Regions from separate parts of the Plantactinospora sp. CNZ321 genome, predicted to be linked through region 2. Evidence: riboswitches for the same ligand, from Rfam matches in the RefSeq annotation. Region 2 holds a riboswitch; each other region holds the start of a gene.
The links. Region 2 has a riboswitch for S-adenosylmethionine ahead of EV371_RS04990 (GNAT family N-acetyltransferase). Riboswitches for the same ligand answer to the same signal wherever they lie in the genome.

Region 1 (2,257 bases), 6.1 Mb from region 2:
AGGGCCGGTGCCGAAAATTTCCCCGAGAAAAATTCAGCCGAGCAGCCCGGCCTCGCGGGCCGCCCGCAGCGACGGCTTGACCCGGTACGTCGGACCGACCAGCGCCGCCACCGCGTCGAGGGTCTTGAGTCCCTCGCCGGTGTTGTAGACCACCGTCTCGGCGTCCGGGTCCAGCCGGCCGCTCGCCACCAGCTTGCCGAGCACGGCGACCGTCACCCCGCCGGCCGTCTCGGCGAAGACTCCGGTGGTGCGGGCCAACTGCCGGATGCCGGCGCGGATCTCGTCGTCGTCGGCGTAGTCCATCCAGCCGCCGGTGCGGCGGACCGCCTCCAGGGCGTAGAGCCCGGCGGCCGGGTCGCCGATGTTGAGCGACTTGGCGATCCCGGTCGGCCGGACCGGGGTGATCACGTCGGTGTCGGCGTGCAGCGCGGCGGCGATCGGGTTACAGCCGGCCGACTGGGCGCCGAAGACCTTCCACCCGTTGGCCGGCGCCTCGACCAGACCGATCTCGACCAGCTCGCTGAACGCCTTGTCGATCTTGGTCAGCAGTTCACCGCTGGCCATCGGGATCACCACCTGCTCGGGAATCCGCCACCCCAGCTGCTCGGCGACCTCGTAGCCCAGCGTCTTGGACCCCTCGGCGTAGTACGGCCGGACGTTGACGTTGACGAACGCGGTGTCAGCGAACTCGTCGGTCTCGACCAGCTCCCCGCAGAGCCGGTTGACGTCGTCGTACGAGCCGTCGATGGCGACCACGTCACCGTCGTAGACGGCGGTGGTCACCACCTTGCCCTGCTCCAGATCGCCGGGAATGAAGACGATCGACGGCACCCCGGCCCGGGCCGCGTGCGCGGCGACCGAGTTCGCCAGGTTGCCGGTCGAGGCGCAACCGAACCGGGTGAAGCCGAGACCACGGGCGGCGGTCAGCGCCACCGACACCACCCGGTCCTTGAACGAGTGGGTGGGGTTGGCGCTGTCGTCCTTGATCCAGAGCGGTGCCCGGATGCCCAGCTCGGCGGCGAGGCCGGCCGCCGGAACCAGCGGGGTCAGCCCGGGATCGAGGGTGACCCGGGCGCTCGGGTCCTGGCCGGTCGGCAGCAGGGCGGCGTACCGCCAGAGGTTCTTCGGGCCGGCCTCGATGTCGGCCCGGGTGACCCGGGCCAGGGTCGCGGCGTCGTAGCCGACCTCCAGCGGGCCGAAACACTCGTAACAGGCGTGCTGCGCCACCAGCGGGTAGTCCGTGCCGCAGCCGCGACAGACGAGCACGCGGGCGGGGTTGGGGGTTACCGGGCTGGTCTGGCTGGGGGTCGCGTCGATGATCGACGTCATGGCGACTGCCGTCCTCTCATCTTTCCCTGGCGCCGCACCGCGCGGCGGGGACGGATTTGGCACCTGCTCCGCCGTGGAGTGGTTGCCGGGGCGTCGTCGGGCCGTATCCCTCAGCCCCTCTGGATGAGGTATGAAGTTGTGCCGTCAGTCTACGGGTCCGGGGGGCCGCTGTCCCGGGTCTGTTTTCGGTGTGAGCAAGATCCCGGTCCGGGGCGCCGGCTCAGAGCGCCCGGGACTGCCGCAGCAGGGCCCGACCCACCCCGGCCACCGCGACCACGCCGACCAGCCCGAGCAGCAGGAAGTACGGCCAGGCGCCGGCGAAGCCGCGCAGCAGCGCCTCGCGCAGCGCGGTGACCCCGTAGGTGACCGGGTTGACGGCGGCGAGGATCCGCTGCACCGGCCCCAGGTTCTCGATCGGATAGAACGACGGGCTGGCGAAAAGCAACACCGGGGCCAGCACGTTCACCAGCACGGTGAACCGCTGGAAGTCCTGCACCAGGGTGGCGAGCAGCAGGTAGAGCGCGTTGAAGGCCAGTGCGGCGAGCAGCGCCCCGCAGAGCAGCGCCACCCACCTCTCCGTCGGCCAGCGGCCCCGGAAAAGAGCCGCCGAGACCGCCAGCGCGGCGACGGTCTGGGCCAGTACCAGGGCGGAGCCGGCGAGCAGCTTGCCGGCGACGTACTGCCGGCGGGTCAGCGGGTACGACCACAGTTCCAGCGCCATCCCGCTCATCCGCTCCTGGAACAGCGCCGTACCCGAGGTGGTGGCGGCCGCCAACAGCGAGGAGAACATCAACGCCGGGATCGCGAAGTCCGGGTAGCTGACCGGCCGGCCCCGGTAGTTGACCTCGCCGACCAGCGCGGTGAGCGAGGTGGCGAAGAGCGCGATGTAGACGGCGGTCGGCACCACCGCGAGCAGCAGGTTGGTGCG
Region 2 (2,257 bases):
ACTGCGGCAACAAGGGCACCTTCACCGAGCCGCGGATGTTCAACGGCCTGATGAAGACCTACCTCGGCCCGGTGGAGAGCGAGGAGGGCCTGCACTACCTCCGGCCGGAGACCGCGCAGGGCATCTTCGTCAACTACAACAACGTGGCCGCCTCGGCCCGCAAGAGGCCGCCGTTCGGCATCGCCCAGGTCGGCAAGTCGTTCCGCAACGAGATCACCCCGGGCAACTTCATCTTCCGGACCAGGGAGTTCGAGCAGATGGAGATGGAGTTCTTCGTCGAGCCGGGCACCGACGAGGAATGGCACGAGTACTGGCTGCGCGAGCGCTGGAACTGGTATCTCGACCTTGGCATCTCCGAGGAGAACCTGCGGTTCTACGAGCACCCGCAGGAGAAGCTGTCGCACTATTCGAAGCGGACCGTCGACATCGAGTACCGGTTCCGGTTCGGCGGCACCGAGTTCTCCGAGCTGGAGGGCATCGCGAACCGCACCGACTTCGACCTTTCCACGCACAGCAAGCACTCCGGTGTCGATCTGTCCTACTTCGACCAGGAGAAGCAGCAGCGCTGGGTGCCGTACGTGATCGAGCCGGCCGCCGGGCTGACTCGCGCGGTGCTCGCCTTCCTGCTGGAGGCGTACGACGAGGACGAGGCTCCGAACACCAAGGGCGGGGTCGACAAGCGCACCGTCCTCCGCTTCGACCCCCGGCTCTCGCCGGTGAAGGTGGCCGTGCTGCCGCTCTCCCGCAACCCCTCCCTCTCGCCGAAGGCGAAGGACCTGGCCGCAGCGCTCCGCCGCCGCTGGGTGGTCGAGTTCGACGACTCGCAGGCGATCGGCCGCCGCTACCGCCGGCAGGACGAGATCGGCACCCCGTTCTGCGTCACGGTCGACTTCGACACCCTGGACGACAACGCCGTCACCGTCCGGGACCGGGACAGCATGACCCAGGAACGGGTCGGCCTGGACCAGGTCGAGCGCTACCTCCTGGAACGCCTCCCCGGCTGCTGAGGCTCCACCGGGCGAGCCCGTACCGCAGGCTGAGTTCGGGCAGCGGCTGCCGACGAGCAACACCGGTGCTAACTTCTGCGGTGAAGGTCATGAGTGCCAGCGCACAGCCCCGGCTTGCTGGCCGGCAACCCTCCGCTCGCGGGCGGGGTGCTCCGGGTGACGACCTGGCCGACGCAATTTGCCCGGTAAGCCGCCAGTCGAGGAGCTTGTCGCAGTGTCCCGTTCCGCCGTGCCCCGGTCCGTCGCCCCGACCGGCCCCGCAATCTTCAGCCCTGCCGGAGCCGGCGATGCCGGTCGCATCGCCGCGCTGCATGCCGACAGCTGGCGGCGGCACTATCGGGGCGCCTACGCCGACACGTATCTCGACGGCGATCTGCTCGGTGAACGCAGCAGGGTGTGGTCGGCGCGACTCGCTTCCCCCGCCGGCACCACCACGATCATCGCCGAACGTGACGGTTGTCTCGCGGGCTTCGTCCATGTGGTCTTCGACGCGGATCCGCGCTGGGGCAGCCTCATCGACAACCTCCACGTCGACCATTCGGAGCATCGCGCTGGCATCGGTACCGCGCTGATGGCCTACGCCGCCCGGGCGGTCCTCGCCGATGCCGGCTCTCCAGCGCTCTACCTGTGGGTGCTTGAGCAGAACGCTCGCGCACAGATGTTCTATCTGGCCTGCGGCGGCATCCGGGTCGAAACGGGCATCGTCGCTCCCCCCTGCGGCGACCCCTCCTTCCTCATCGGGACTCCTGGCAAGTACCGCATGGCCTGGCCGGACGCCCGACGCCTCGTCAGGGCTCTCCCCGGGGACGACCGTGGATAACGTGGGGGCTGTGTACCGGGACGGCGGGGGAGTGTGCCATGGCTGAGCTGTTGGCAGGGGGCGGTTCTCCCGGTGAAGGCGACAGGAACGGGCCCTTCCGCGCATCCCGCCCGCTGCACCTGGGCGGGCACGTGGTGTGGCCGCCGGTGGTACTTGCGCCGATGGCCGGGATCACGAATGTCGCCTTCCGGCGTCTCTGCCGGGAACAGGGCGGCGGCCTCTACGTCTGCGAGATGGTCACCACCCGGGCGCTGGTCGAGCGGAATCCGAAGACGCTCCGGATGATCGCCTTCGGCGGGGACGAGCGGCCGCGCAGCCTCCAGCTGTACGGGATCGACCCGGAGGTGACCGCGGCGGCGGTCCGGATGGTGGTCGAGGAGGACCTGGCCGACCACGTCGACCTGAACTTCGGCTGCCCGGTGCCGAAGGT
Region 3 (2,257 bases), 6.1 Mb from region 2:
CTTGGTCAGCTCCTCGATGAAGGGCGCGACCAGCACCCCGACCAGCGGGAGGGGCAGCTCCAGTGTGTCTGCCGCGAACGTGTTGGTGCGCAGCGCCACGTAGGTGGAGACCGCCGCGCCCCAGCCGAGGCAGAAGGCGAGATACTTGACCGGCTCCGGGTCGTACCGGTCGAGCCAGAGGAAGCAGGCGACCAGCACCGGCACCGGCAGCGCCGCCGCGACCAACCCGATCAGCGGCGGCGTGACCCCGGCCGGCGACACGAGCTCCCACGCCATCAGCACCGCGCAGACGACGATGAGCGTGATCGCCCCGATCGCGATCAGCAGGCGGGCCCGGCTCCGCCGCTCGGGCGCCGCCGGCTGCGACGCGTTGCCTGCCGGCTGCGGTCCGCCGTCTGCGGACTGCGGCGCGTTGCCGTGCGGCGCACCGCCCATCGCCTCCGGCACGCTGCCTGCCGGCTGCGAGAGTTGCCACGCCGGGGCGGTCGGCCACGGCGGGGTCGGCGACGGCGGCTGGGGTGCCGCCGCACCGGGCGGGGTGTCGGCCATGCGATCAGCGTAGTTCCTCCGGACAGCCTGGCCGGACCGCATCCGGCTTGGTTATGCTTCCCGGCAGGTCACGAGTGCCAGCGTCCAAGCCCCGGCTTGCTGGCCGGCAACCCTCGTCGAGGTTCGCGGTGGGGTGCCCCGGGTGATGACCGGGCCTGGTGCGGTTCCGCACCGGGCAAGCGCGGACCCCGTTCCCGCCCGCTCCGGGGTCCCTGACCTTCGGAGGTATGCGCGATGAGCACCGGTCTCTTCCCCGCACCCGCCCGCTCTGCCGGCGTAGCGACGCCGACCGCACCGGGGCCGGTGGTCGGCTCCGGGGGCACCGCCAGCGGTCCGCTCGGCATACTCGGGGTGCCGGGCCAGGTCAACCTCGACTACGCCGCCACCGCGCCCTGCGCGCGAGCCGCCGCCGACGCGGTGGCCGAGCTGCTGCCCTGGTACGGCAGCGTGCACCGGGGCGCCGGAGCGCTCTCCCGGCGCAGCACGCTGGCGTACGAGCGGGCCCGGCAGGACGTCGGTGACTTCCTCCGGGTACGCCCCGACGACCACGTCGTCTTCACCCGCAACACGACGGACGCGCTCAACCTGCTGTCCCGGGCACTGCCGCCGGGCACCCGGGTGGTGACCTTCGCGGCCGAGCACCACGCCAACCTGCTGTCCTGGCCCGCCGGTGCGGTCCGGTTGCCGGTGCCCGGCTCGGCCGGGGAGGCCGTCCGGGCGGTCGACGCGGCACTGCGGGAACTGCGCCGGGGCAGCGGCGGCGGCGCACCGATCCTGGTCGCGGTGACCGGGGCGAGCAACGTCACCGGCGAGTGCTGGCCGGTCGCCGAGCTGGCCCGGATCGCCCACCGGTACGGCGCTCGGATCGCACTGGACGCCGCCCAGCTCGCCCCGCACGCCGAACTGGACATCGCCGCCCTGACGGTCGACTACGTGGCCGTTTCCGGACACAAGCTGTACGCGCCGTTCGGGATCGGCGTACTGGCCGGACGGGCGGACTGGCTGGACGCCGCACCGCCGTACCTGGCCGGCGGCGGGGCGACCCTCGGGGTCGGGGCGGCCACCCACGACGTGCGCTGGGTCGACGGGCCCGCCCGGCACGAGGCCGGCACCCCCAACCTGCTCGGCGCGGTGGCGCTGGCCGCGGTCTGTGTCGCCCTGGCCGAGGCGGACCGCGAGGCGCTGTACGCGCAGGAGCAGTCCCTGCTCGGCCGGCTGCGGTCCGGGCTCGCCGCCCTGCCGGACGTGGTCGAACTGCGCACCTTCGACCCGAGCGCACCCCGGGTCGGCATCGTGTCGTTCGTGGTCGCCGGCCGGGACTCGGCGGCGGTCGCGGCCGATCTCGCCCAGCACTGGCAGATCGGGCTGCGAGACGGGCTGTTCTGCGCGCATCCGCTGGCCCGACGGCTGCTCGCCGAGGCTGCCACCCGGAGCGGACGGCGGGACCTGCCGCCGACCGCGCTGCGCGCGAGCATCGGGTTGGGCAGCACCGCCGCACACGTCGACCGCCTGCTGACCGCCCTGTCGACCCCCCGCTGACCCGGCCGTCCCGGCTACCGGGCCGGGCCGGGGTCCGATCGCCGGGCTACCGGGCCGGGCCGGGGTCCGATCGCCGGGCTACCGGGCCGGGCCGCGGTCCGAGGAGGTGCGCTCGGCGGGCCGGTCCGACGACGAGAATTCGGGCTGCTGGGCGGCCTCCGTGACGGCG

Region 1: another riboswitch for S-adenosylmethionine. It lies ahead of thrC (threonine synthase); the one in region 2 lies ahead of EV371_RS04990 (GNAT family N-acetyltransferase).
Region 3: another riboswitch for S-adenosylmethionine. It lies ahead of EV371_RS31505 (aminotransferase class V-fold PLP-dependent enzyme); the one in region 2 lies ahead of EV371_RS04990 (GNAT family N-acetyltransferase).

Annotation. Positions count from the first base shown of each region.
Region 1 is NZ_SHKQ01000001.1:7,260,652-7,262,908, forward strand. It holds gene thrC (threonine synthase) at 34-1,329, opposite strand; SAM riboswitch class I at 1,343-1,459, opposite strand; gene EV371_RS31590 (ABC transporter permease) at 1,550-2,257, opposite strand, start outside.
Region 2 is NZ_SHKQ01000001.1:1,149,919-1,152,175, reverse strand. It holds gene EV371_RS04995 (glycine--tRNA ligase) at 1-1,007, shown strand, start outside; SAM riboswitch class IV at 1,093-1,206, shown strand; gene EV371_RS04990 (GNAT family N-acetyltransferase) at 1,222-1,827, shown strand; gene dusB (tRNA dihydrouridine synthase DusB) at 1,866-2,257, shown strand, end outside.
Region 3 is NZ_SHKQ01000001.1:7,236,701-7,238,957, forward strand. It holds gene EV371_RS31500 (PrsW family intramembrane metalloprotease) at 1-549, opposite strand, end outside; SAM riboswitch class IV at 616-737, shown strand; gene EV371_RS31505 (aminotransferase class V-fold PLP-dependent enzyme) at 784-2,088, shown strand; gene EV371_RS31510 (FUSC family protein) at 2,167-2,257, opposite strand, start outside.